Regions from separate parts of the Agromyces sp. Root1464 genome, predicted to be linked through region 3. Evidence: predicted binding sites of a transcription regulator. Region 3 holds the regulator's gene; each other region holds the start of a gene.
What was found. The regulator LexA, encoded in region 3, represses DNA repair genes until DNA is damaged. The targets are predictions, from matches to a motif close to TCGAACANNTGTTCGA.
Positions count from the first base shown of each region.

Region 1: a site for LexA is predicted at 2,383-2,398, ahead of ASD23_RS04300 (HNH endonuclease signature motif containing protein). Genes of this name have one in related genera too.
Region 2: a site for LexA is predicted at 3,559-3,574, ahead of ASD23_RS18215 (HNH endonuclease signature motif containing protein). Genes of this name have one in related genera too.

Region 1 is NZ_LMFU01000001.1:929,237-938,810, forward strand. Features, by position in the region: gene ASD23_RS04290 (glutamyl-tRNA reductase) at 12-1,424, shown strand; gene ASD23_RS04295 (GNAT family N-acetyltransferase) at 1,402-2,226, shown strand; gene ASD23_RS04300 (HNH endonuclease signature motif containing protein) at 2,427-3,986, shown strand; gene ASD23_RS04305 (glycine--tRNA ligase) at 4,332-5,717, opposite strand; gene ASD23_RS04310 (alpha/beta hydrolase-fold protein) at 5,845-7,179, shown strand; gene ASD23_RS04315 (rhomboid family intramembrane serine protease) at 7,176-9,574, shown strand, end outside.
Region 2 is NZ_LMFU01000003.1:558,730-568,303, reverse strand. Features, by position in the region: gene ASD23_RS18230 (MetQ/NlpA family ABC transporter substrate-binding protein) at 1-132, shown strand, start outside; gene ASD23_RS18225 (methionine ABC transporter ATP-binding protein) at 238-1,266, shown strand; gene ASD23_RS18220 (methionine ABC transporter permease) at 1,266-1,925, shown strand; gene ASD23_RS18215 (HNH endonuclease signature motif containing protein) at 2,073-3,539, opposite strand; gene aztD (zinc metallochaperone AztD) at 3,803-5,044, opposite strand; gene ASD23_RS18205 (MarR family winged helix-turn-helix transcriptional regulator) at 5,150-5,641, opposite strand; tRNA gene ASD23_RS18200 (tRNA-Gln) at 5,789-5,860, shown strand; gene glmU (bifunctional UDP-N-acetylglucosamine diphosphorylase/glucosamine-1-phosphate N-acetyltransferase GlmU) at 5,916-7,358, shown strand; gene ASD23_RS18190 (ribose-phosphate diphosphokinase) at 7,397-8,374, shown strand; gene ASD23_RS18185 (long-chain-fatty-acid--CoA ligase) at 8,384-9,574, shown strand, end outside.
Region 3 is NZ_LMFU01000003.1:24,916-34,489, forward strand. Features, by position in the region: gene ASD23_RS15745 (ATP-dependent helicase) at 1-993, opposite strand, end outside; gene ASD23_RS15750 (pyridoxal phosphate-dependent decarboxylase family protein) at 1,057-2,499, opposite strand; gene ASD23_RS15755 (SseB family protein) at 2,609-3,394, opposite strand; gene priA (bifunctional 1-(5-phosphoribosyl)-5-((5-phosphoribosylamino)methylideneamino)imidazole-4-carboxamide isomerase/phosphoribosylanthranilate isomerase PriA) at 3,391-4,137, opposite strand; gene hisH (imidazole glycerol phosphate synthase subunit HisH) at 4,238-4,876, opposite strand; gene hisB (imidazoleglycerol-phosphate dehydratase HisB) at 4,873-5,487, opposite strand; gene ASD23_RS15775 (histidinol-phosphate transaminase) at 5,484-6,575, opposite strand; gene ASD23_RS15780 (LysM peptidoglycan-binding domain-containing protein) at 6,619-7,053, opposite strand; gene lexA (transcriptional repressor LexA) at 7,320-7,997, shown strand; gene ASD23_RS15790 (alpha/beta fold hydrolase) at 8,019-8,786, opposite strand; gene metE (5-methyltetrahydropteroyltriglutamate--homocysteine S-methyltransferase) at 8,911-9,574, opposite strand, start outside.

The sequences.
Region 1 (9,574 bases), on a different contig from region 3:
AGAATCCCTTCGTGCTCATCTGCCTCACCGCGAGTCACAAGAACGCCGGGTTCGACATGCTCGAGCGTCTCTCAGCGACCGCGGACGCCGCCGGTCCCCGTATCCGCAACGGCCACTCCGCCGTGCAGGGTGCCGTCGTCGTCGCCACCTGCAACCGCTTCGAGGCGTACCTCGACCTTGACGCAGCCGAGGGCGACTCGCCGGTGCCCGCGGTGCACGAGGCCATCCGCTCGGTCGGCGCCGTCGCCGGCCTCGAGCCCGAAGAGTTGCGCTCGACGTTCGGCTTCGTACACGGCAACGCGGTCGCCGGCCACCTCTTCGCAGTGGCCTCGGGCCTCGAGTCGGTCGTCGTCGGCGAAGGAGAGATCGCCGGCCAGGTGCGCCGTTCGCTCGAGCGAGCCCGCGCCGAGGGCACGACGACCCCCGACCTCGAACGACTCTTCCAGCGCGCCTCGCAGATCTCGCGCCGCGTGAAGAACGAGACCGGCATCGGCAACGAGGGCCGCTCGGTCGTGCGCCTCGCGCTCGAACTCGCCGAGAGCCGCATCACCGACTGGTCGGCCACTCGCGTGCTGCTCGTCGGCACGGGCCGCTTCGCAGGGGCCTCGCTCGCCGCGCTCCGCGACCGCGGCGTCACCGACGTGCGCGTCTTCTCCCCCTCCGGCCGCGCCGCGAAGTTCGCCACGAGCCACGGCATCGAGGCGGTCGGGCATCGCGACGTCGCTGCGGCGGCCGCCACCTCCGACGTCATCGTCACGTGCACGACGGCCGAGCACCACGTCGTCGACCGCGCGCTGCTCGAAGCGGGCCGGGCCGGGTTCGGGGCATCCGCTGGTTCTGCTGCTGCCGGTTCTGCTGCTGCCGGAACTGCTGCTGCCGCTCGGCCGCTCGGCCTCGTCGCCGGACCCGCCGAAGCCCCCGTCGAGCGCCAGCTCGTGATCGACCTCGGCCTTCCCCGCAACGTCGCGCCCGACGTCGTCGAGGTGCACGGCGTCGAACTGCTCGACCTCGAGACGATCCGCATCCACGCCCCGCTGGAAGAGTTCGGTGCGACGGATGCCGCGCGCGCGATCGTCGGCGGAGCGGCCCGGGCCTTCGGCGAGTCCCGCGAGGAGCAGGATGTCGCGCCCGCCGTCGTCGCCCTCCGGCGCCACGTCTTCGACCTGCTCGACGGCGAGATCGAACGCGCCCGCACGCGCGGCGACGCCGATGGACGCACCGAGGAGGCCCTGCGCCACATGGCCGGCGTGCTGCTGCACACGCCCATGGTGCGCTCGCGCGAACTCGCGCGCGCCGGCGAGCAGCAGGCCTGGATCGACGGCATCGCCGCCATCTTCGGCGTCACCCCCGCAGCGGATGCCTCGGCCGCCACGTCGGAGGCGCGCGCTACGCTTCGTGACGATGCACGAGAACGCCACGCCTGACCCCGTAACCACGACCACGACCGCGCCGACCGCACTCGACCGCGCCGCCGCGGCAGCCGCCGACGGGCCACCCGCGCTGCGGTTCCCCTTCGATGCGACCGCGCTCACCGAGACGCCGATCAACACGGAGCGTCTCGTGCTGCGGCCGCTCGAGGCATCCGATGCGCCAGACGTCTTCGAGTACCAGCGCATCCCCGAGGTGCTGAGGTACCTGCCGTGGCCCGAGCGCGACCGCGCCGAGGCGTACGAGCACACGGCGAAGCGCGCCGCCGCACGGGTGCTCGAGGGTGATGGCGACTTCTTCGTGCTCGCGATGACGCTGCCCGGCGTGCCGTCGGTCGAGGAGTCGACGGGTGGGGCGTCGACGGGTGCGATGTCGACCGGGGCGATGTCGACGGGTGCGATGTCGACCGGTACGGCGCCGACGGGTGGGGAGCCGATCGGTGCGGAGCCGACGAGCTCGACGGCGCGCGACCGCGTGATCGGCGACATGATGGTGCGCGTCTCGAGCGCCAAGCACGCTCAGCTCGAACTCGGCTGGGTCGTTCATCCCGACTTCCAGGGCAAGGGCTATGCCCGCGAGGCCGCGATCGCCATCAGGGACTTCGCGTTCGAGATGCTGCGGCCGCACCGCATCCAGGCATTCCTCGACGCGCGCAACGAGGCATCCGCCGGGCTGTGCGAGCGGCTCGGCATGCGACGCGAGGCGACGATCCTCGAAGAGCAGTACAACGACGGCGAATGGCAGGACACGGCGTTGTACGGCGTGCTGCGGCGCGAGTGGGCGGGCGCTCGGGAGTAGGCAGGCACTTCCCGTTCCCTGCCCCCACTTTCGACACTCCTCGCCCTCACCGCCTCGCCCTCACTGCCCCGTCACCGCCTCGCCCCACCACCCTCGCCCTTCCTCGCCCTCACCGCCCCGTCACCACCGATTCTCCACAGACTTATCCACAGACTGTGGAACATACGTTCGAATGTCGGCCGCCCGCGAGACAATGGAACATGGCCGAAGCGCTCCCCGACTTCAGCGGTCTGACCGCCCTGATGTCGTCGTGCGCACCGTCGTCGAGCACCTTCAGCGCGCTCGACGATCGCGCCCTCGTCGAGGCGGTCGAGGCCATCACCGCGCTCCGGCACGAGGTCGAGCGAGCCCAGGCTCTCGCGGCCGCCGAGGTGGTGCGGCGTTCGAAAGTCGCCTTCGGGCTGCAAGGGCTCGCTCAGCGCACCGGCCACGCGAGCGCGGGCGATCTGCTGCAGTCGATCACGCATTCGTCGAAACGTGAGACCGCCGCTCTCGTCGGGGTCGGCCGCATGGTCGCCGAGACCGAGGCGGTCGCCGAGCTCGAGCTCGCACGACTCGATGATCCCGAGCTCGCCGCGGTCGTGCCCGAACCGGTCGCGCCGTGGTTCTCCGAATTGAGCCGTGCCGTGGCCAGCGGGGTGCTGACCGTGGCGGTCGCCGACGCGATCCGTTCCGGGCTCGGTGAACCCGGCGGCGATGCCGACGAGTCGGCGTTGGCCTCGGCGTTGGCATCCGTACTCGCGAGCATCTTGGCCGACCGTCGCGGGCTGCACGCCGACGCGGCTCGTCGCCTCGCCCGTCAAGCGCGCGATCGCATCGACGCCGCCGGCGTGGCCGCGCGCACCGAGCACCAGCGTGAGGCGCAGTTCTGGCGCGTGTGGGTGAAGCCCGACGGCATGGTGCGCGGGGAGTTCGAACTCGACGCCGAGAGCGGCATGCTCATCAAGGCGGTGTTCGACCAGCTCACCCATCCTCGACGCACGGCGGCCCCTGTGCGACGCAGCTTCGGCGATCCGGTGCGGGGCGACGCAGCCTTCTCCGATGCTCGTGCGACGCGCGAGCGCGACGCGGCCGAAGGCCTCGTGCAGTTGCTCCGTGCCGGCGCGAGTGTCGACCCGACCCGCCTGCTCAACGACAAGAAGCCATCGGTCCGACTCATCGTGAACGCGGTCTCACTCAGTACGGGCGAGGGCTCGGGCGCCATCGAGGGCCACCCCGACCGCGTTCCGCTCGTCGACATCCGCACGGGGCTCTGCGAGGGTTACCTGCCGGTCCTCTTCGATGCCGACGGCGCCTGCCTCGACCTCGGCCGTGACGAGCGACTCTTCACCGACAAGCAGAAGACGGCACTCGCAATTCGCGACGGCGGATGTCTCGATCCCGACTGCACTCGCCCGCCTTCCTGGACCGAAGCCCATCACATCGACCACTGGCAACGCGACGGCGGGCGCACCGATCTGGCCGACGGCATCCTGCTCTGCCGTCGAGATCATCTCAGGTACCACAATCAGGGTTGGGAGGTGCGGCGCACCGGCACGAACTACTGGCTCATACCTCCGCCGGGCGTCGATCCAGACCAGACCCCGAGATTGATGCGAGCGAAGACGCCCGCAGATCTCATCAATCCGGTCGACCCGGAGCGTCTCGCGAACCCGGGCGATGCCCGGCTCGCGGATCCTGTCGATCCGGCGCGGCCCCACCTCGCATCTGTCCGAGCGAGGCCGGCCGAGCCTGAACGAGTGCTTCCGGTCGCTGGGTAGAGCTCTGCCCAGCGCGGCCCAGTGCGGCTCAGCGCGGCGAATACTCGAGCGCGGTGGCGGCTGGCGCACGGGAGTCGACGGAGCCTGAACGCGCGGACGCGAGCGGACGCCGGCGTACGAAGACGTGGCGGTTACCGGCGCGCCGGAAACCGGACACGGCACAACCCGGACACGTGGAAACCGATCTCGCTGGAAACCGGTCTCAGGCGCCCCGGACGGGCGAGCCCGATGCCGGCGCTGCAGATTTCGCCATGCAGCTCCCGCGACGCGCGGCGCAAAGCCCGCCTTCGTCGTGCAGCTCCCGCGACGCGCGGCGCAAAGCCCGCCTTCGCCGTGCAGCTCCCGCTACGCGCCGACGAGGCGCGACGCCAGGAAGCCCTCGAGCTCGGCGAGCGGCACGCGCACCTGTTCCATGCTGTCGCGCTCGCGAACGGTCACCGCGTTGTCGTCGAGCGAGTCGAAGTCGACCGTGATGCAGAACGGCGTACCGATCTCATCCTGCCGACGGTACCGACGCCCGATGGCACCGGCATCGTCGAAGTCGACGTTCCAGTGCTTGCGCAGCGACGCGGCGACCTCACGAGCGAGCGGCGACAACTTCTCGTTACGACTCAGCGGAAGCACGGCGGCCTTCACCGGCGCGAGACGCGGATCGAGGCGCAGCACCGTGCGGGTGTCGACGCCGCCCTTCGCGTTCGGCACCTCTTCGACGTGGTACGCGTCGACGAGGAATGCCATGAGCGAGCGGGTGAGACCGGCCGCGGGCTCGATCACGTACGGGATCCAGCGCTCGTTCTTCGACTGGTCGAAGTACGACAGCTCCTTGCCCGAGTGCTCCGAGTGGGTCGTGAGGTCGAAGTCGGTGCGGTTCGCGACGCCCTCGAGCTCACCCCACTCACCACCGGTGAAGCCGAAGCGGTACTCGATGTCGACGGTGCGCTTCGAGTAGTGCGACAGCTTCTCTGCGGGGTGCTCGAAGCGACGCAGGTTCTCGGGGTCGACGCCGAGGTCGACGTACCACTGCCAGCGGTAGTCGAGCCAGTACTCGAACCACTGGTCGTCGGTGCCGGGCTCGACGAAGAACTCGAGCTCCATCTGCTCGAACTCGCGCGTACGGAAGATGAAGTTTCCGGGCGTGATCTCGTTGCGGAACGACTTGCCGATCTGACCGATGCCGAACGGCGGCTTCATGCGAGCGGCCTGCAGCACGTTCGCGAAGTTCGTGAAGATGCCCTGAGCGGTCTCGGGGCGGAGGTAGTGCAGCCCCGATTCATCCTGAACCGGGCCCAGGTAGGTCTGCAGCATCATGTTGAAGTCGCGCGGCGGAGTCCACTGACCGCGGGTACCGCAGTTCGGGCACGCGATGTCGCCCATGCCGTTCTCGGGGGCGCGACCCTTCTTCTCCTCGAAGGCCTCGAGCAGGTGGTCTTCACGGAACCGCTTGTGGCAGTGCAGGCACTCGACGAGCGGGTCGGTGAAGACGCCGACGTGCCCGGAGGCGATCCAGACCTGCTTCGGCAGGATGACGCTCGAGTCGAGACCGACGACGTCGTCGCGACCGGTGACCATGTACCGCCACCACTGCCGCTTGATGTTCTCCTTCAGCTCGACGCCGAGGGGGCCGTAGTCCCACGCGGAGCGGGATCCGCCGTAGATCTCGCCGGCCTGGAAGACGAACCCCCGGTGCTGGGCGAGGGCGATGACGGATTCGAGACGGCTGGGTGCGGCCACGGTGGCTCCAATGGTCCTGGGGATCGGGCGAAGGCGAATGCCGAAGACGGGCGAATGCCGGAAAACGACACGGTGTCACCATCCTACGGGCGGGTGCCGCCACGAACGAGCGCACGGTCGGTACGCTGTGCCCATCACGACCATGGCCGAGGGGGCGACGGTGTGGGATCTCATCTGGGAACTGAACGTGATCGACGGCCCGTTCGTCGTCGCGGTGTACGGCCTCGCGGCGCTGGTGTTCCTGTACCTGCTGTTCCGCGGCCCCGGCTGGTCGTGGGTGCTGACGGTCATCGTGCTGCTCATCGTGGGTTCGCTCATCGGGGTCGCGGTGCTCTGGATCGGCGTCAACGTGCTCGACGCGTTCGGCGGCCCGGTCGATGATTCGGCGTGGCTCTGGGTGCCGGCGGCGTTCGCCGGCATCACGGTGGCGATCTGGAACCTCTGGTACTCGCGGTGGTGGCGCAAGCTCATCGCCCTGCTCGCGATCCCGTTGTTCTCGGCGACTGCGGCGTTCGGCGTGAACGCCGCATACGGACTGAATCCGACGCTCGGCTCGATGTTCCACATCTCGACCGCCGACACGATCGACCCGCCCGTGCCCGACCCCGCGACGATCGCCGAACCGGCGGAACCGCTGTACGCGACGTGGACGCCACCGCCCGACATGCCCGAGTCGGGAGAGGTCGGCATCGTGCAGGGCGGCGTGCCGAACACGCTGTCGGGCTTCGAGGCCCGGCCCGCCCAGATCTACCTGCCGCCCGCCGCGCTCGTGACGGATGCCCCGCGCCTCCCCCTCGTCGTCATGATGATGGGCCAGCCCGGCGACCCCGATGCGAGCTTCATCGGCGAGGTGCTCGACGACTTCGCGGCCGACCACGACGGACTCGCACCGATCGCCCTCGTCATCGACCAGCTGGGCGACCCCTCAGCCGATCCGCTCTGCCTCGACAGCGAGCTCGGCAAAGTCGAGAGCTACGTCATGCAGGATGTCGTGCCGTGGGCCAGGCAGCGACTCGGCGTGTTGCAGGGCGCGACGTTCACGACCGTCGCCGGGTACTCGAACGGCGGCGGCTGCGCCGCCTACTTCGGCGCGAAGTACCCCGAGGTGTTCGGCAACCTGCTCGCGGTCTCCCCCGTCGAGTACGCGGGCGCCGAAAACCCAGACGAGGTGCTCGCGGAGATCTTCGGCGGCGACCGGTTCGCCTACGACCTCGTGAAGCCCGCGAACATCATGGCGGCGAAGGCCCCGTACCCCGACTCGGCGGCCGTCTTCACGGTCGGCGAGAACGACCTCGCGTTCGTCAGCGGCACCGAACGACTGGCGGATGCCGCGACGGCCGCGGCCATGCAGACGACGCTGTTCCTCGTGCCCGGCGCAGACCACGACGTCGTGGCGCTCACGGGCGGCCTCGAGAAGGGATTCGACGTGCTCTCTCCGCGACTCGGGTTGTCGGCGCCATGACCGAGACGACTGGGCGTGTCGGAGACGCCGAGAACACCGAGGACCTCGAGCCGAGCGGGCGTCTGCGCTCGACGGCGGAGGCGCTCGGCGGATTCATCCGTCGCGTGCCCTTCAGCATCGCCGTCGCGGTGCTGCTCGTCGTGACGGCGCTCGTGACGGGCACGTTCTTCGGCGCCACATCCGACGAGACCGCCACCACGTGGGCGGCCGGGGTGATCACGACCGTCGACGGTCGGCAGTGGTGGACCGTCGCGACGGCGCTCGTCATCCCGTTCGACCCGTTCCAGCTCGTGTTCGGCGTGCTCGCGGCACTCGTGCTGCTCGGCGTCGCCGAGCGACGCATGGGCACGTGGCGCACGATCGTCGCGTTCCTCGTGACGGGTGCGATCGGCGTCGCGGTGGGAACGCTCCTGCAGTGGGTCGGCTCCCTCGCCGGCGAGTGGTGGGCGACCGGCACCGCCGCGGACCTGACGCTCGACCCGCTCGCCGGCATCGTGGGCGCACTCATGACGGCCACGGCGTTCATGGGCAGGCTGTGGCGCCGACGCATCCGAGTCGTGACGATCGCCTTCATCCTCGTGTTCGTGCTCTACGACGGCGACTCGTCGAATGCCTACCGACTGGTCGCGGCGATCGCGGGCTACCTGCTCGGCGCCGTGCTGACTCGCGACGCCTCGACCCTCTCGGCCAAGCGCAGCTCCCACCGTGAGACCCGCACGCTCGTGGCCGCCGTCGTCGCGGTCACCGCCGTCGGTCCGATCGTCGCCCTCGTGAACCGCTCCGAGCTCACGCCCTTCGCCTTCGGCTCGTACCTCTTCGCTGACGAGCCGCTCGAGCTCGCAGCCGTGATGGCCACGTGCGGCGGGGAGGCGGCCACGGCTGCCGCCGCGGCATCCGAGTCGTGCACCGCCCAGCTCGCACTGCTCAGCGCGCAGGGATTCGGCATGTTCCTGCTGTCGTTCGTGCCGGTGCTGCTCCTGCTCGTCGCCGCGTGGGGGCTGCGCCACGGTCGCCGCTTCGCGCGCTGGCTCGCGATCGCGGTGAACGCCGCGATCCTGCTCTTCGCCCGCACGGCCTACGACGTCACGGTGACGACGGCCGACGTCGACGACGGCACCTGGACCGTGTTCGATCTCGGCGAGCTCGTCGTGTGGGCCGTCGCGGTGCTCGCACTGCCGATCGGCATCATCGTCATGCTGGTCGTGACCAGACGGCACTTCCAGATCCGCGCACCGAAGGGGGCGTTCGCCCGGTTCGCCGGGGTCGTCGTCGGCACCTTCGTCGTGCTCGCCGGCGTCTACCTCGTGGCCGGGCTCGCGACCGTGGGCGAGTACTGGCCGGCCGCGACCGGGTGGGACGTGCTGCTCGACACGTTCAAGCGGTTCGTGCCGCCGCACTTCCTCGCCGTCGTCGACCCGATCGTGCTGCCCGGGCATGACGTCACGAGCTTCCTCGCCCAGGCGGTCGGTCCCGTGTTCTGGGCGGTGTTCATCGCCGCGTCGATCCGGCTGATGTCGCGCACCGGCTCGGCGGCGAAGACCGCCGACGACGCCCGGCTCCGCGAACTGCTGCACCGCAACGGCGGCGGCACGCTCGGGTTCATGGCGACCTGGCCGGGCAACGTCGCGTGGTTCAGCGACGACGGCGACTCGGCCGTGGCGTACCGGGTGATCAACGGCGTCGCCATCACGATGTCCGACCCGATCTGCGCGGCGGGGAACGGCGGCCGCGTCGTCCGCGAGTTCGCCGCCTTCTGCGACGCGAACAGCTGGGTGCCGGTCTTCTACAGCGTGCATCCCCAGTACCTGCCGGTGTTCGACGAACTCGGCTGGCAGCACATGTCGGTCGGCGAGGAGACGCTCGTGCGCACGACGGGGCTCGAGCTCGCCGGCAAGCCGTGGCAGAAGGTGCGGCAGGCGCTGAACCGCGGCATCAAGGAGGGCATGACCACGGTCTGGACGAGTTGGGACGAACTGCCCCTCGCCACGCTCGCGGAGATCGAGGCGATCTCCGAGGAGTGGGTCGCCGAGAAGGAGCTGCCCGAGATGGGCTTCACGCTCGGCGGCATGGAGGAGCTGAAGGACCCCGAGGTCCGGCTCATGCTCGCGATCGGGCCCGACGGGCGGTTGCAGGCGGTGACGAGCTGGCTGCCCGTGCATCGCGACGGTTCCGTGATCGGCTGGACCATCGACTTCATGCGCCGCGCCGACGGCAGCATGAACGGCATCATGGAGTTCCTCATCGCGTCGGCGGCGCTGCACATGAAGGACACGGGTGCCGAGGTGCTGAGCCTCTCGGGTGCACCGCTCGCGACGAAGCCGCTCGAACCGGGCGAGACGCCGCCCGAGCCGACGGTGATGACGCGGCTCCTCGACTTCCTCGCCTCGACGCTCGA
Region 2 (9,574 bases), 530 kb from region 3:
ACCGACCCCGAGGTGCAGGCCGGCCTGCTCGAGGCGTCCGGCAACACGGCGGTCGCGGTGACGACGCCGGTCGCCGACCTCGAGAAGTCGCTCGCCAAGGTCGAGGCCGACACCAAGGCCGCGAAGGGCTGATCGCGCTCGCGCGTTCCGTACCCGCCGTTCGGGCGGTGAGCACCGCACTGGTGCCCACCGCCCCGTTCGCGTTCACGACATTTCTGCGTCGCAGAGGAGAACACCATGGCGCTCGTCGCCCTGCGCAACGTCACCAAGACGTACCCGGCACCTGAGAAGGGCGCCCCGCCCGTCGTCGCGATCGACGGCGTGAGCCTCGAGATCGAACCCGGTGACGTGTACGGCATCATCGGCTATTCGGGTGCCGGCAAGTCGACGCTCGTTCGGCTCGTGAACGCGCTCGAACCCGCGACGTCGGGCTCGATCGAGGTCGACGGCCGCGAGATCACGACCATGCCGGAACGCGAGCTCCGTGGCATCCGGCTCGGAATCGGCATGATCTTCCAGCAGTTCAACCTCTTCAACTCGAAGACGGTGTGGGCGAACATCGCGTACCCGCTGCAGGTGGCAGGGGCGTCGAAGGGCGAGATCTCGGCGCGCGTCGCCGAGCTGCTCGAGTTCGTGGGCCTCGCCGGCAAGGCGAAGAACTACCCCGACCAGCTCTCGGGCGGGCAGAAGCAGCGCGTCGGCATCGCCCGCGCCCTCGCGACCTCGCCGCGGCTGTTGCTCGCCGACGAGGCGACGAGCGCACTCGACCCCGAGACCACCCAGGAGGTGCTCGAACTGCTGAAGCGCGTGAACCGCGAGTTCGGCGTCACCATCATCGTCATCACTCACGAGATGGACGTCATCCAGTCCATCGCCACGAAGGTCGCCGTCATGGACGGCGGACGCGTGATCGAGCACGGCGATGTGTTCGACGTGTTCTCGAACCCGCAGAACCCGTCGTCGCAGCGTTTCGTCGGCACCGTCGTGAAGGGCACCCCCTCGCCGGCCGAGCTTGCCGTGCTGCGCGAACGCCACGAGGGCCGCATCGTCACGATCTCGTTCCGCGACGGCGACGCGTCGCAGGCCGCCGTCTTCGTCGCGCTCGCGACCGCCGGCATCGAGTTCGAGCTCGTCTACGGCGGCATCAACGACATCCAGGGCCGGGCGTTCGGACACCTCACCCTCGCGATCAGGGGCGCGGATGCCGCGGTCGACGCGGTGCTCGCCGAGATATCCTCCCGCGTCGACGTGACGGAGGTGCCGTGATGGATCGTCTCTTCGAACTCGGGTCGGAGTTCTGGGTCGCCGCGGCCGAGACCCTCTACATGGCGGCGCTCACCCTCCTCATCGGCGGGCTCGGGGGACTGCTGCTCGGCACGGTGCTCTATACGACGCGACCGGGGAGCCTGCTCTCGAATCGCGCGGTGTTCAACATCGTGAACGTCGTCATCAACTTCTTCCGGCCGATCCCCTTCATCATCTTCATCGCCGCGGTGCAGCCGCTCTCACGGCTCGTGATCGGCACCGGCATCGGCAACGACGCGCTCATCTTCGCGCTCTCGATCGCGGCTTCGTTCGCCATCGCCCGAATCGTCGAGCAGAACCTGCTCACCGTGTCGCCCGGAGCGATCGAGGCGGCCCGCGCGATGGGCGCCGGACCGCTCCGGATCCTCCGTACGGTCGTCATCCCGGAGGCGCTCGGGCCACTCATCCTCGGGTACACCTTCGTGCTCGTCGCAATCGTCGACATGACGGCGATGGCGGGCTTCATCGGCGGCGGCGGCCTCGGCAACTTCGCGCTCGTCTACGGCTACCGCCAGTTCGAGCCGGCGATCACGTGGGCCGCCGTCATCATCATCGTCGTGTTCGTGCAGGGCGTGCAGTTCCTCGGAAACTGGCTGGCCCGCAAGGTCATGCGCCGGTAGCGAGGCGGAGGTGACTGGCATTGTTGCGTCAGCGGCGTCAGCGGCGTCAGCAGTGTCAGTGAAGTCAGCGCGCAGCACCTGACGCGGCGAGTCACCTGGATCAGTGGAGTCGCATGGACGGCGCAACCGCAATCACCGACTCGCCTGTCAGAACGGCGGAGCTTCGGCGAATCTGAGTTGGGCTGCCGCATCGGGCGGGGTCGTCAAGGGCGGCGACTCGGCGGCTCGAGCATCATCAGCTCGACTCGACATCCTCGACATTGTGCGTGCAGGGTGGGTGCGATGCACCCGGCCGGACGGCGAGGTCCACTCGAGCACGGCACCGGCCAGATGTCGCATCGACCATGATGTCTCGTGCTTGAGGTGATGGTGGAGCGAGCAGAGGTGCGCCAGATTGTCGAAGGCCGTTCGGCCGACGTCGGCCCAATCGATGCTGTGGTCGAGTTCGCTGCGACTTGCGTTGCGATTGCAGCCCGGGAACCGACACGTGCCGTCGCGCACCTGCAGCCACCGCTTCAAGTCAGCCGGCGGTCGATAGCTGGTGCGATCCACGTCGAGCACGGTGCCCGTCACCGGATCGGAGAGCAGTCGCACGAAGGAGGGCGCCTGGGCAGCAAGCCTGCGTGCGGCCTCGGGGTCGATCGGGCCGTAGCCGTCGAGGAGCGCGGGCTCCGTCGAGGAGCCCATGAGTGTCAGCACCGGAACGGTGACGTGCACGCTCGGCCGCACGCGGCCGCAGGCGGCGGCGAACGCGGAGTCGTCGCCGAGCCCGCCGTACAGCAGCAGATCGCGGAGTGCGTCGGCACGGATCTGGTCGTTCGTCGAGGCCACGATCCGCACGGCATGTTCGCCGGCGGGCTCCGAACCGAGACGGCTCACATCGTCGGCGCACTCGCCGGCCTCTCGTGCGACACGATCGAGGCGGTCTTTGATGAGGAGCGCGTCGGCGGCCGGCAGCAGGGCATGCAGCCAGGCCATGCCATCGAGGGCGGGCTCGATCTCGACGCGGCGCTTCTGGCGGGCTGCTCGGTGCCGATCGGCGACCGACTGCGCCTGCAGTTCTTCGCGCAACGAGCGCGCCTTGCGGCGAACAGCGGCGGCCGTGTGATCGGACGCGAATCGCGCGAGCTGTTCGTCGAGTTCGGCCAGAACGCGCGGCTCGTCGTCGAGCTCGGCCACGGCCTCGACGATGACCCGCGCATGCTGCATGCTGAGCGATCCCTCGCGGAGCGACGACAACGTGGCGGGAAGCTGCGTCGACAACGCCCATGCATCGTCGATCTGACGCTGCATGGTGCTCTCGGGGACGTGCAATGCGGTCGCGAGTTCGGCGGTGACGCTGCGGCGCGCAAGCTCTCGGCGCCGTGCAGGTGAGAGGTTCGGGGAGACGAACGCCCGCTCGGCGCGGAGCGCGAACGACACCGTCAGGAACACCACGTCGACTCGCATCGCCGCATTCATCGCTTCGACGCGCTGCGCCTGCACCGCCGCGTTCACGAGCTGGGCCAGGCCGTCTTGCGCCAACGCATACGGCGACCGCTCCCGGTCGGCACCCACGCCGTCTTCGCTCGGCGAAATACCAGACGAGCTGGCGTTTTCGAGTGCGAATGGCATGACGCCATTCTATCAATAATCGAACGTATGTTCGAGCGTTGTGGAGAACTTTCGTGACGCGGGCCGGCCTGCCAGGGTTGGGCCGGGCTGACAGCAGCTAGGCTGCCGCGGCTGGGGTGGGCTGACTCGGCTGGGGTGGGCTGACCCGGCTGGGGTGGGCTGACCCGGCTGGGGCGGGGCTGGCAAGGCTGGGCCGGGTGCAGCAACCGGACGCAGGCGAGCGGATGCCGCGGGCACGCGTGGGCCCGCGGCATCCGCTGTGCTCAGTCGCCGACGGTCGACAGCTCGTTCGGCACGTGCGGCAGCTCGACGCTCGCCGTGATCTCGCCGGACTCGAGGTCCACGACGTGCACCGTTGAGGTAGCGGGGTCGGTGACGTACGCGCGCTGACCGCGGACCTCGAGCGAGGGCCGGGCCTCCTGCCAGTCGACCGGCTCGGTCCACGGGGCGATCACATCGAAGCGTGCCGAGACGGTCCCCGCAACGGGGTCGATGACGTGGATGGCCCCGTCGGTGCCGAGCACGAGGGCCTCGCCGTGCGGGCCCCGGGCCAGCGAGCGGAACGTGTAGCTCGTGCCGAGCTCGACGAAACGCAGGGTCGCCGTCTCGGTGTCGATGAGGCTCACCCGCTCGGGGCGCTCGAGTTCCGCCTCAGCGTCGACCTTGTAGTCGCCCAGGACGATCGCCGATTCTGGGGACCCCGCCTGGTTCCCGATGCGGCCGTAGGCGTCGGGTGCGGCGATCTTGGTGAAGGCACCGTCGCGGTAGAGCACCGCACCGTTCTCGCAGCCGAGCACGACGACCTCGTCGGCGGCGACGGTCTCGCCGTGCACGCCGGGGCAGTCCTCCGTGCGGGCGAGCTCGGCGCGGTCGGTGTCGAGCACGACGGCGCCGGAGCGGCTCTCACTCGTGCCGAGCGTCGTGAGCAGTGCGCCGCCCTCGAGCGCGACCGCGACGCCGTGGTGCGCGTCAGGGCTCTCGTACTCGGTCAGCTCGGGTGCTCCGCCCTCGAGCGTCGACGGGTCGAAGAGCTGCACGCGCCCGGTGCCGTCGGCGAAGAGCGCGGTCGTGCCGGCGTGCGTCGTGACGTGGCCCGGGTGCTCAGCCGCGAACTCGGTCGCGGTGAGCTCCGGCGACTCGGCGTAGTAGTGGGCGTGGTCGCCGTGCTCCTCGATCGTGACCCCGGTGTCGAGTACGCGGAACGAGTCATCCGTCGACACGATCACGTGGCGTGCGTCGCCGGCGGGGTTCAGGCGGAGGAATCCGTCGAGCGGCACGTCGTCGACGGTCTCGAGCGAGTCTCCCTCCAGTACGAGGACGCCGCCGTCATAGCTCACGACGACGCGCGGCGCACTCACCTCGGCCTCGGTCGAGTGGGCTTCGGATGCCTCGGCGGTGCCGCCATCGCCGTCGGCAGGGCTCGCGCAGGCCGCCAACGCGAGCGCCAGCACCGGGGCCGCGACGGCCGCGAATCGGAAAGGGGATCGTCTGTTCGGTGTGTTCACGACGTCACGGTATCGTTAATGAAAATCATTATCAACAACGCTGATGCTGCATCGAATCGAGCGAATCGATCCGGGCGGTCGACCCGCTCGCCGCGCGGCCTCGCCTCAGTCGAAACCGAGGCTGAGCTTGCGCAGCAAGCCGGCGAGCCGCTTCTGCTCCGCCGCCGGGAGGCTGCGGAGCAGCTCGGCCTCGGCGTCGACGAGGCGCGTGATCGCCGCATCGACGCGGGTGAGCCCGGCAGAGGTCATCTCGACGAGGATGCCGCGCCCGTCGTTCGGGTCGGTCTGCCGGTTCACGAGCCCGCGCTCGACGAGCCGGTCGATGCGGTTCGTCATCGTGCCGCTCGAGACGAGCGTCTGCTGCAGGAGCTGCTTGGGGGAGAGCCGATAGGGGGAGCCCGCACGGCGCAGCGCTGAAAGCACGTCGAACTCCGAGGACTCGAGCTCCGAACGAGCGAACGCCTGACGCCGCGCCCGGTCGAGGTGCTTCGAGAGTCGCGCGACGCGCGAGAGCACCTGCAGCGGTGAGAAATCGAGGTCGGGTCGCTCGCGCTCCCAGTCGTCGACGATCCGGTCGACCTCGTCAGCATCGGTCATCCCGTCATTATCCCGCGACCGGACGGGGCACCGGTGCAGGCGGTGCCGGTGCAGACGGCGCCGGATGCCTCGAGGCGCCCGTCGGCTCATCGGCGACGGCCTGCTCATGGCAGACTGGTTGACGCGCGCGGCCAGGCGCCCGCGCGATCCGCCATAGTGTAACGGCAGCACGGCAGCCTTTGGAGCTGTTCGGTCCAGGTTCGAATCCTGGTGGCGGAGCCCGAACGGCCGTCCCGATCGATCCCTCAGACCGCACCGATAGGAACACGCGCGAATGACCGACCAGAACCTCGCCATCATCGTCCTCGCCGCAGGCCAGGGCACGCGCATGAAGTCCGCGGTGCCGAAGCTGCTGCACCCGCTCGCCGGCGCGCCGATCGTGGCACACGTGCTCGCCACCGCGCGGGCGCTCGACGCCGTGCACATCGTCGCCGTCGTGCGCCACGAGCGCGACCTCGTGGCGACCGTGGTCGAGCGGGAACTCCCCGGCACGATCATCGTCGACCAAGACGAGATCCCGGGCACCGGCCGCGCCGTCGAGCAAGCCATCGCCGCGCTCCCGGCCGACTTCGACGGCGAGGTCCTCGTGTTGAACGGCGACGTGCCCCTCCTGAACGCCGACACGCTCGCAGCATTCCTCGAGCAGCACCGGGCGGATGCCGCCGAGGCATCCGTGCTCTCGGCCGTCTACGACGACCCCACCGGCTACGGCCGCGTCGTGCGCGACGCCGCCGGCCTCTTCGACCGCATCGTCGAGCAGAAGGACGCGAGCGACGACGAGCGCGCGATCGCCGAGATCAACGCGGGCATCTACGCGTTCGGTGCGGCGGCGCTCCGCGACCAGCTCGCGAACCTCACGACCGACAACGCGCAAGGCGAGAAGTACCTCACCGACGTGATCGGCCTCCTCCGCGCCGCCGGCTCCGAGGTCGAGGCCGTGCCCGTCTCGGAGCCCTGGCTCGTCGCCGGCATCAACGACCGCGCTCAGCTCTCGGAGACCGCTGCTCGCCTGAACGCGCTCATCGTGCGCGGCTGGCAGCTGAACGGCGTCACGATCGAAGACCCCGCGACGACCTGGATCGACCTCGCCGTGCGCATCGAGCCCGACGTCACCATCCGTCCGGGCACGCAGCTCAAGGGGGCCACGCTCATCGCCACGGGCGCGATCGTCGGACCCGACACGACCCTCATCGACTGCGAGATCGGCGAGAACGCCGAGGTCAAGCGCACCGACGCCACCCTCGCGGTCGTCGCCGCCGGGGCGACGGTCGGGCCGTTCTCGTTCCTGCGACCCGGCACGGTGCTCGGCGCCGACGGCAAGATCGGCGCATTCGTCGAGACGAAGAACGCGAACATCGGCGAGGGCAGCAAGGTGCCGCACCTCAGCTACATCGGCGACACCACGGTCGGCGAGCACTCGAACGTCGGCGCCGGTTCGATCACGGCGAACTACGACGGCGTGAACAAGCACCGCACCGAGATCGGCTCGCACGTGCGCACCGGCTCGCACGGCGTCTTCGTCGCGCCCGTTAGGATTGGGGACGGCGTCTACACGGGTGCCGGCACGGTCGTCCGCAAAGACGTCCCCGCCGGTGCACTCGCCGTGAACGTGGCGCCGCAACGCAACATCGAGGGATGGGTCCAGACGCACCGAGCCGGCTCCGCGGCTGCTGAGGCAGCTGCCGCCGCCGAGGCGACGGGCCCCGCCGCCGACTGACGCACCGGCCGAGGCGGGTGGAGAGGACACACCGAGACATGTCGGGAATCGAGACCACCGGTTCGAAACGCCTCGTACTCGTGTCGGGGCGGGCGCACCCGTCGCTGGCCAACGAGATCGCGGCCGAGCTCGGCGCGGAGCTCGTGCCGACCGATGCGCGCACCTTCGCCAACGGCGAGATCTACGCACGCTACGACGAGAGCGTGCGCGGTTCCGACGCCTTCGTGATCCAGTCGCACACCTCGCCCATCAACGAGTGGCTCATGGAGCAGCTCATCATGATCGATGCGCTCAAGCGCGCATCGGCCAAGCGCATCACGGTCGTCGCGCCGTTCTACCCGTACGCCCGCCAAGACAAGAAGGGCCGCGGCCGCGAGCCGATCTCGGCACGACTCGTCGCCGATCTCTTCAAGGCCGCCGGTGCCGACCGCATCATGTCGATCGACCTGCACGCCGCGCAGATCCAGGGCTTCTTCGATGGCCCCGTCGATCACCTCTTCGCGATGCCGGTGCTGCTCGAGGAGTTCAAGAACTCGCTCGACCCGTCGACGCTGACGGTCGTCTCGCCCGACATGGGCCGGGTGCGCGTCGCCGACATCTGGAGCGACAAGCTCGGCGCGCCGCTCGCCATCATCCACAAGCGCCGCGACCCGCTCGTGCCGAACCAGGTCTCGGTGCACGAGATCATCGGCCCGGTCGAGGGTCGCGTCTGCCTCCTCGTCGACGACCTCATCGACACCGGCCGAACGATCGTGAAGGCCGCAGAGGCGCTGAAGGCGGCGGGCGCCATCGGCGTCGTGGTCGCGGCGACGCACGCGGTCTTCTCCAACCCCGCGACCGAGATCCTGCAGTCCGACGTCATCGACCGCGTCGTCGTCACCGACACGCTGCCGGTGCCCGAAGACAAGCGCTGGGACCGCCTCACGGTGCTGCCGATCGCGCCGCTCCTCGCCCGGGCGATCCACGAGGTCTTCGAAGACGGCTCGGTCACGAGCATGTTCGACGGCGCGGCGTAAGGCGCAGCGATGGAGATCACGACCCCTCGCCCCTGGCTCTCGAGCTACGCGGAGGGGGTTCCGGCCGACCTCCCCACCGAGACGGGCTCGCTCGCCGACCTCATCCGCACCTCCGTCGAGACCTATCCCGACAACGTCGCACTCGAGTTCTTCGGCCGAACCACGAACTACGCCGAGCTCGGCGAGCAGATCGAGCGCGCGGCCGAGGGGCTGCGCCTGCTCGGCGTGCAGAAGGGCGACCCCGTCGCGCTCGTGCTGCCGAACTGCCCGCAGCACATCGTCGCGTTCTATGCGGTGCTCCGCCTCGGTGCGATCGTCGTCGAGCACAACCCGCTCTACACGCCGCGTGAACTCCGCCACCAGTTCGAGGATCACGGTGCTCGCGTCGTCATCGCCTGGAACAACGTCGTCGAGACCATCCAGGACTTCCCGCCGGATGTCGCGGTGCAGACGATCATCTCGGTCGACGTGACCCGGGCGATGCCCTTCACGATGCGCGCGATGCTGCGCCTGCCGATCGCGAAGGCCCGCGAGTCCCGCGCCGCGCTCACGACGGCCGTGCGCGGCACGACGCCGTGGGAGAAGATCGTCGGGGCCGAACCGATCGATGCCCACATCATCGGGCCCGAGGTCTCCGACGTCGCCGTGATCCAGTACACGAGCGGCACGACCGGCAGTCCGAAGGGCGCGACCCTCACGCACGGCAACCTCGGTGCCAACGCGGCCCAGGCGCGCGCGTGGGTGCCCGAGATCGAGCGCGGCACCGCCGTCGTGTACGCGGTGCTGCCGATGTTCCACGCCTACGGCCTCACGCTCTGCCTCACCTTCGCGATGAGCATGGGCGCCCGCCTCGTGCTCTTCCCGAAGTTCGACCCCGACCTCGTGCTCAAGGTCGTGAAGAAGCATCCGCCGACGTTCCTGCCCGCCGTGCCGCCGATCTACGACCGGCTCACGAAGGCCGCGGTCGCCGAGGGCGTCTCGCTCGACGGCATCCGCATCGCCATCTCGGGCGCCATGCCGCTCTCGGCGGCGGTCGTCGAGCCCTGGGAGGCCGAGACCGGCGGATACCTCGTCGAGGGCTACGGCCTCTCGGAGTGCTCGCCGGTGCTCATGGCGAACCCCGTGGCACCGAACCGCAAGGCCGGCACGGTCGGCCTCCCGCTGCCCTCGACCGAGGTGCGCGTCGTCGACCCAGAGTCG
Region 3 (9,574 bases):
CCGTCTCGCCGTTGCCGGCGCCGACACCGTCGCCGACACTGGGATCGTTGCCGACGGTCCCTCGACCGTCACGTCGCGCGGTGCCTCGACTGCCATCGCGGTGCGTTCGGCCCACAGTTCGTTGAGCCGTGCCGTCAACCGCTCGGCGAGGCGCCGGGAGTTCGCGAAGACGATCGTCGAACGGTGCGCGAGCACCTCGTCGAGGATCGCCTCCTCGACATGCGGCCACACCGAACCCGCGCTCGTCTCGCCGGCGAGGTCGGAGAGGTCGTCGACCGGCACCGTCACCCGCAGGTCGAACTTCTTGCCCGAGGCCGGTGCCACGATCGTCACCGCTCGGGTGCCTCCGAGGAACCGTGCGACCTCTTCATGCGGCCGCACGGTCGCCGAGAGCCCGATGCGCTGCACCGGCGCGGCGGTGAGCTCGTCGAGCCGCTCGAGCGACAGCGCGAGGTGCGAGCCGCGCTTCGTGCCGGCGAGCGCGTGGATCTCGTCGACGATCACCGTCTGGACCCCGCGGAGCGTCTCACGCGCCGCCGACGTGAGCATGAGGAACAGCGACTCGGGCGTCGTGATGAGGATCTCCGGCGGGTGCGTCGCGAGCCGTCGCCGCTCAGCGGGCGGGGTGTCGCCCGAACGCACCCCCACCGAGACCTCGGGCACCTCGATGCCGTGCGCCGCAGCGGTGCGGGCGATGCCGACGAGGGGCGCGCGGAGGTTGCGCTCGACATCGACACCGAGGGCCTTCAGTGGCGACAGGTAGATGACGCGCGTGCCCGTCGACTCGGCATCGGCGCCCTCATGATGCAACCGGTCGATCGCCCATAGGAAGGCCGCGAGGGTCTTGCCCGAACCGGTCGGGGCGACGACGAGCGAGTGCTCGCCTCGCGAGATGGCCTGCCACGCACCGTTCTGCACGGTGGTGGGCGCGCTGAAGGACTCGGTGAACCACGCTCGCGTCGCGGGCGAGAACGCATCGAGCGCCTCCGTCATGTCTCCATTCAAGCGGATGCCGCCGACAGCAGGGTCTCGATACGCGTCCTCCTTCGTCGGGCGCTACTCGACCGGCGGGCGCTCGGCCTCGAGCGCCTCGAGCGCACGGGCGACGGCGTCGACCGTTCGGCGCACCTCTGCGGCATCCGTTCGCCAGTTGCTCACCGAGAAGCGCACGACGGCACGGTCCTGCCAGCGCGACGTCATGGCGAGCACCTCACCCTCGTTCCAGAGGCGCTCGCTGAGCGCCTCGGTCGCCGCGTCAGTGTCGAGCGCGATGCAGACCTGGGTGAAGACGACGTCGTTCAGCACCTCCACGCCGGGAAGGGCGCCGACGCCGTCGGCGATGCCGCGCGCCGCCTCGGCGAGGCCGTCGATCAGCTGCGCGACACCCGCTCGGCCGAGCGAGCGGAGCACCGCCCAGGTCGGCACGCCGCGGGCCCGACGCGAGAGCTCGGGCGCCTTCTCGTGCGGATCGGCGCCGACCTCCGTGGCCTGCAGGTAGCTCGCATGCATGCCGAGCGCGCGCCGCATCGCGGCCGGGTCGCGCACGATCGCGATGCCGCAGTCGTATGGCACGTTGAGCGTCTTGTGGGCATCGGTCGACCATGAATCGGCGGCCTCGTACCCCGTGGTGAGGTGGCGGAGCGACGGCGACGCGGCCGCCCACAGCCCGAACGCACCGTCGACGTGCACCCATGCTCCCGCCGCGTGGGCGGCCGCGATCGCCCCGGTGAAGTCGTCGAACGCACCCGAGTGGATGTTGCCGGCCTGCAGTGCCACGATCGCCGGCCCCTCGCCGTCGGCGAGCGCCCTCGACAACTCGTCGACGCGGATGCGGCCCTGTTCGTCGGACGGCACCGTGATCGGCGCGCCGAGTCCCAGGTACCGCGCCGCGAGGTCCATGGTGCCGTGCCGCTCCTCGCCCGCGATGAACCTGATGGCCGGCCCGCCGGTCAGCCCGTCGGCCTCGACGCCCCATCCGGCCCTGCGCAGCACCTCGTTCCGCGCGGCCGCCATGCACGAGAACTGGGCCATGGTGGCGCCCGTTGTGAAGCCGACATCGCTCTGCGGCGGCAGGCCCAGCACGTCGAGGAGCCACTCGCCGGCGAGCTCCTCGACGGCGACAGCCCCTGGCGTGATCGCGCGGAGTCCCGTGTTCTGGTCCCACGCCGACACCAGCCAGTCGGCGCCGAGCGCGACGGGCTGCGTGCCGCCGATCACCCAGCCGTAGAAGCGCGGCGAGCCGATCGCGATGAGACCGGGCTCGACGCCCTCGGCCAGGCGCGCGATGACTTCGAGTTCGGGCTCCCCCGCCTCGGGCAACTCGCGGCCGAGGCGGTCCTTGATGTCGTCCGCACTCGCCTGCGGCGGGATCGGTCGCTCGCGGACACCCGACAGCCAGGCGCGCGCATGGCGACCCGATGCCTCGATGATCGCGTCGTACGAGGCATCCGCTGCCCGGTCGTCGGAGCCGCTGTCGCTCCTCGTGTTCGCATCGGTCATGGCGCACCTGGATTCCGTGCGCCGAGCGCACACCACCGATTGTGCGCCGCTTCGCGGGCGCGGTCAACGGCCGGTCGCGCAGGACACCGCTTGGCAGCCCGCGTCGTGCTCAGCCGACGGGCGTGCCGACGAGCTTCACGGTCAGGGAGTCGACGGAGGTCGCGATGACGTCGTCGGCCGCCCACCGCCGTGCGAGCCGCGCCGTGATGGCGTCGAGCTCGTCACGGCTCAGGCCGGCGACGAGTTCGAGGCGGACGATGAGCTCGGGCCCGAGGAGACGCCCGGTCGGATCACCCGGCAACAGGGTCACGCCGAGCACGGCGAGTTCGCGCCCGATCGAGTTCCGGAAGGCCTCGCCGACGACGGGCGACTCGAACGGCGGCAGCCACTCGTTGCCCTGCGCGACGGACCAGACCGCCGGCCGGCGGAGCACGAACTCGGTCGCCGAACCCGGATCGAGCACGACGAGTTCGGTGCCGTCGTCGGCGGCGGCGAGCGCGACCCGCACACCGTCTGCAGGCACGGGCCTCGCGATCGGATTCCACCGCGACATCGCCTCGACCGACGCGAAGACCGGCAGCACCTTGCGACCGTCGGGGCCCTCGACCGTCACGATCGAGAGCTCCTGGCTCTTGTCGACCGCGAGGCCGTGGGCGCCGACCTCGGACCCACCGTCGCCGAGATCGGCGAGCAGCGGGATCAGGAGGCGCGATCGCGCGAACTCCGCGACCACGGGCGCCTGCCCGGCGCCGCCGGTACGGAAGGCGTCGAGCGCGGCGACGAGAGCCTCGGGCGCACGACCGTCGTCGGCGGCGTGCGTGTTGGGCTGGAACGAACGCCCGGCCCACGGCACGCCGGCGGAGTCGGCCTGGCCCCCACCCGCATCGGCGCTCACTGCGAAGCGACGTCCAATGCCTCGACGAGCGTGAACGCACCCGCATAGAGCGCCTTGCCGACGATCGCGCCCTCGAGGCCGAGCGGCACGAGTTCGCGGAGCGCGACGATGTCGTCGAGGCTCGAGATGCCGCCCGATGCGACCACCGGACGGTGCGTGCGCTCCATGACCTGACGGAGCAGGTCGATGTTCGGGCCCTGCAAGGTGCCGTCCTTCGTGACGTCGGTCACGACGTAGCGAGCGGCACCGGCTTCCTCGAGGCGTTCCATGACCTGCCAGAGGTCGCCGCCGTCCTGGGTCCAGCCGCGAGCCGCGAGGGTGGTGCCGCGCACGTCGAGGCCGACCGCGATCGCCTCGCCGTACTGCGCGATGACGGATGCCGCCCACTCGGGGTTCTCGAGGGCCGCCGTGCCGAGGTTGATGCGCTTCGCGCCGATCTCGAGCGCGTGCTCGAGCGACTCGTCGTCGCGGATGCCGCCCGAGAGCTCGACGTTGACGCCGCGCACCTGACGGATGGTCTTCTTCAGCACGCTCGCGTTCGAGCCGCGTCCGAACGCGGCATCGAGGTCGACGAGGTGGATCCACTCCGCACCCTGATCGGCCCAATCGACGGCAGCGTCGACGGGGTCGCCGTAGCTGGTCTCGGTGCCGGCCTCGCCCTTGGTCAGGCGAACCGCCTTGCCGCCGGCGACGTCCACCGCCGGAAGCAGCACGAGGCGGGGGGTCTTGTTGAATTCACTCATTCACTGTCCTAGTCATCGCGGTCGCGCCTTGCGAGTCGGCACAGTCACAGCATCCTAGTCCGACCGTGTCGGAGCCGAGTGCATGTGACGGTCGAACGGCTCAGCCGAGGGTGCCGAGCCAATTGGAGAGCAGGCGGATGCCCGCCTCCGCCGACTTCTCGGGGTGGAACTGGGTCGCCGTCAGGGGGCCGTTCTCGACGGCGGCGAGGAACCGGCTGCCGTGCTCGGCCCACGTCAGCGTCGGCGCGGGGAACGGCGGTTCGACGTCGAGCAACCACTCCTGCGCCGCGAACGAGTGCACGAAGTAGAACCGCTCGTCTTCGATGCCGGCGAAGAGCGCGGAGCCCTCGCCGGCCTCGACGGTGTTCCAGCCCATGTGCGGCAGCACCGGGGCCGGGAGCTCGGTGACGGATCCGGGCCACTCGCCGAGGCCTTCGGTGTCCACTCCACGCTCCACGCCGTGCTCGAAGAGCACCTGCATGCCGACGCAGATGCCCAGCACGGGGCGACCGCCCGCCAGCCGGCGGTCGATGATCTCGCCGCCGCGCACCGCCTGCAACTGGTCCATGACCGCCTTGAAGGCGCCGACGCCGGGCACGAGCAGTCCATCGGCCTCGAGCGCCGCCGCACGATCGGCGGTGACGGTGACCTCTGCACCCGCATGCTCGAGCGCCTTCGCGGCCGAGTGCACGTTGCCCGAACCGTAGTCGAGCACGACGACGCGACGGCTGCGCGTCACAGCGCACCCTTGGTCGACGGCACGCCCGACACCAGCGGGTCGAACGCCTTGGCCTGACGGAAGGCACGCGCGAACGCCTTGAACTCCGCTTCGGCGATGTGGTGCGGGTCGCGGCCCCCGAGCACGGTCACGTGCACGGTGAGCGCCGCGTTGTACGCGATCGCCTCGAAGACGTGCCGCACCATGGAGCCGGTGAAGTGGCCGCCGATGAGGTGGTACTCGAAACCGACCGGTTCGCCCGTGTGCACGAGGAATGGGCGGCCCGAGATGTCGACGACCGCCTGCGCGAGCGCCTCGTCGAGCGGCACGAGTGCGTCGCCGTAGCGCGAGATGCCCCGCTTGTCGCCGAGCGCCTGCCTGATGGCCTGCCCGAGCACGATGCCGACGTCTTCGACCGTGTGGTGCACATCGATCTCGAGGTCGCCGCTCGCCCGCACCGTGAGGTCGGTCAGCGAGTGCTTCGCGAACGCCGTGAGCAGGTGGTCGTAGAACGGGACACCGGTCTCGATGTCGCTCGACCCCGTGCCGTCGAGGTCGATCGAGAGGTCGATGCTGGATTCGCTCGTCTCGCGCTGCACCCGGGCAGTGCGCGAAGGGCTCGATGCGGTCATGAGGCAATCCTATTCGGGGCCGATACGGCGATCGCTTCGAGGAAGGCCGTGGTCTCGGCCTCCGTTCCCGCGGTGACCCTCAGGTGGCCGGGAATGCCGATTTCGCGGATCAGGATGCCGCGCGCGAGCAGCTGCTCGAACACCGCATGCGGGTCGTCGACGCCGCCGAACAGCACGAAGTTCGAACCGCTGCGGTACGGGAGGAATCCGAGCCGGGCGAGCTCGGCCGAGATGCGCTCGCGCTGCGCGCGGATCTCGTCGACCATCGCCAGCATCTCGTCGGAGTGGGCGAGGGCACCGAGGGCCGCCGCCTGCGTCAGGGCAGACAGGTGGTACGGCAGGCGCACGAGGCGCAGCGCATCGATCGCCGCAGGGTCTCCGGCGAGATAGCCGACGCGCGCGCCGGCGAATGCGAAGGCCTTGCTCATGGTACGCGAGACGAGGAGTCGCGGCCGCCCAGCGAGCAGGGTGAGTGCGCTCGGGGTGCCGGGTTCGGCGAACTCGAAGTACGCCTCGTCGACGACGACGATGCCGCGGGCGGCGTCGGCGACCGCCTCGATCGTCTCGATCGAGAGCGGAGTGCCCGTGGGGTTGTTCGGCGCGCAGAGCAGCACGATGTCGGGGTCGTGCTCTCGCACTGCCGCGACGGCCGTCGCGGGGCTGAGCTCGAACTCGTCGTCGCGGCCGGCGGTGATCCACTCGGTGCCGGTGCCCGAGGCGAGCAGGCCGTACATCGAGTACGTCGGCGCGAATCCCAGCGCTGAACGACCCGGCCCGCCGTAGGCCTGCATGATGTGCTGCAGCACCTCGTTGGAGCCGTTCGCCGCCCAGATCTGCGCAGGGTCGAGGCCGTGCCCGAGGTAATCCGCGAGGGCCTGGCGCAGTGCGGAGAACTCGCGGTCGGGGTACCGGTTGAGCGTCATGATCGCCGCCGCGACGCGGGCCACGACGTCGTGCGCGACATTCTCGGGAATCGGATGCGTGTTCTCGTTGACATTGAGTGCGACCGGAACGGCCTTCTGGGGAGCCCCGTAGGGGGCTCGACCACGGAGGTCGTCGCGGATGGGGAGGTCTTCGAGACTCGTCACCCTGCAAGCCTAACGAGGCCCGGCGCCGTGTTTCAGACGATCGTCACGGAGCGAGCGGCAGCGCAAGACGCTGCCCGGGTTCGACGACCGCGTCGTCGAGGCCGTTGAGCCGGACGATCTCGGCGATGACCTCGCGCACGTCGCCGCTCGGGTCGATCGCCTCGGCGATCGCCCAGAGCGAATCCCCCTGACCGACCGTGACGTATTCGAAGGTCGCTCCCGCGGAGTCGACGTCGGCGGCGGCGGCGCCCGAGCCGAGGACGAGCACGAGGACCCAGACCACGAGCGGAAGCGCTGCGAGCACGGTGAAGACGACGCGACCGCGGCGGGTCAGGCGAAGGCGGGTGCGCACCACGGCGCTCGGCGCCTGCGCCACGCCGGTCTGCGTGTACACGCCCTGAGCTCGCACACTCGTGTCGAAGTCGCGCGGGAGGGCCCGCGAGGCCTGGAAGCCGGTCGTTGCGATCGCTGCGCTCATGTCACACCTCCTGTAGGAGTCGCATCCGGCCCTCGGCCGGGAGGACCGGATGCGAAACTCTGTTCCGAACATACATTCGAATTTCGAACAATGCAAGGATCGAACTCCGGAAACCCGGGGAACCGGATCTCCGACACACTCGAACAGATGTTTGCCGCACGCACGCGAGACGGATACAGTTTCGAATGTCTGGAAGACAGTCGACCAGACACCACCGACATCCGGCCTCGCGGCCGCTACGAGGGGCGGAGACGTTGAGCACCGACATCGACGACGTGCAGGCAGCAGGCAGGCCTCGCCGCCGCAAGAGTCTGAGCGCGAAGCAGATCGCCATCCTCGAGATGATCCAGCGCTCGGTGTCGAGCCGCGGCTACCCGCCGAGCATGCGCGAGATCGGCGACGCCGTCGGGCTCTCCTCGTTGTCGAGCGTGACCCACCAGCTGAACCAGCTCGAGCTCGCCGGTTACCTCCGACGCGATCCCAACCGGCCTCGCGCGCTCGAGGTGCTCATCGAGCTGCCCGGCGTGACCGATCGGCCTGCCACGCAGTCCGACCCCACGCCGGTGGGCGATGCGGCGATGGTGCCACTCGTCGGGCGCATCGCCGCGGGCGTCCCCATCACCGCCGAGCAGCAGGTCGACGAGGTCTTCCCCCTCCCCCGGCAGTTGGTCGGCAAGGGCGAGCTGTTCATGCTGAAGGTCGTCGGCGACTCCATGATCGACGCCGCGATCTGCGACGGCGACTGGGTCGTCGTGCGGTCGCAGCGCACCGCCGAGAACGGCGAGATCGTCGCCGCGATGCTCGACGGCGAGGCCACCGTCAAGGTGTTCCGCCAGCGCGACGGGCACACCTGGCTGCTCCCCCGCAACAGTGCGTTCGAGCCGATCGTCGGTGACCACGCAGAGGTGCTCGGCAAGATCGTCGCGGTGCTGCGCTCCGTCTGACGACCGAGCGGATGACTCCCGCTATACGGCGGAACGGATGCCGACCGGCACGGGTTCCGGCGTCGCCGGCGCGAGTTCGCGCAGCCACCCGAGCACGGCGTCCATGAACCCGGCGTGATCGTCGCGGAACACGGTGTGCCCGGTGCCCTGCACCGTCTCGACCGTCATGCCCTGATGACGCAGCTGGCGGGCGACCTTCGCCGTGATGAGCAGGCTCTTCTCGGCGAGCACGACGAGCGTCGGCGCCACGAGCCGGGCCGGCGGCACGAGCGGCCGGGTGTCGGTGAAGCCGAGGATCGTGCGCTTGTCCCAGTCGCGCAGCGTCGCGAGTTCGATGTCGACGTCGACGGCGCTCCACTTCGGGTTCATCCGCACGAGTGCCGACCGCTTGGGCCGCGGCGCGACGGCGAAGAAGGCCTTGAAGGCCCAGCCCTTGACGCCCTTCGGGAACGAGAAGGCCGGATCGATGTAGATCGCCGCTCGCGGAGCGAGCCGGTCGGCCACGAGGCTCGCGACGAGCCCGCCGAGCGAGTGGCCCATGACGATGTCGGGCGGACCGTCGAGGAGCGGCTCGAGCGTCTCGACGACGTCGCCGGCCCAACCGGCGGGCGAGTAGTGCACCGCCCGCGGGCTGCGGCCGTGGCCGGCGAGGTCGACCGCGAGCACGCGGAATCCCTGCGCTTCGAGCTCCGCGGTGACGCGATGCCAGGCGCGCGAGTCCGACATGATGCCGTGGATGAGGATCGCGGTGCGCGCACCCCCGCCGGATTCGTGGACCGCGAGTTGCATGCCTCGACGGTACGCGTCGCTCCTGTGCATCACCCCGGCATGAGCCGAGCGGATGCCGCGAGCCGCGACATCCGCTCGGATCGTGGAGCGGATGCCGCGAGCCGCGACATCCGCTCTGATCGTGCTAGCCGGCGAGCACCGGAGCGGCGAGCTCGGCGCGCACCGCGACCGTCGCCTCGACGATGTGCCGCAGCGACTCGACGGTCTCGTCGTACCCGCGGGTCTTCAGGCCGCAGTCGGGGTTGACCCAGAGCCGGTTCGCCGGGATCGCGCCCGCGGCACGCTCGAGGAGCGCCTGCACCTCGGCGACGCCGGGCACGCGCGGCGAGTGGATGTCGTACACGCCCGGGCCGATGCCGTGGTCGAAGCCGCTCGACTCGAGGTCGTCGACGACCTCCATGCGGCTTCGCGCCGCCTCGATCGAGGTGACGTCGGCGTCGAGGTTCTTGATCGCGTCGATGACGACGCCGAACTCCGAGTAGCAGAGGTGGGTGTGCACCTGCGTGCCGGGTACGGCACCGCCGGTCGCGAGGCGGAACGAGCCGACCGACCAGTCGAGGTAGGCGGGCTGATCGGCGAGCTTCAGCGGCAGCAGCTCGCGAAGGGCGGGCTCGTCGACCTGGATGATGCGGATGCCCGCGGTCTCGAGGTCGGTGATCTCATCGCGGAGCGCGAGCGCCACCTGGCGCGCGGTGTCGCCGAGCGGCTGGTCGTCGCGCACGAACGACCAGGCGAGGATCGTCACCGGGCCGGTGAGCATGCCCTTCATCGGCAGCTCGGTCAGCGAT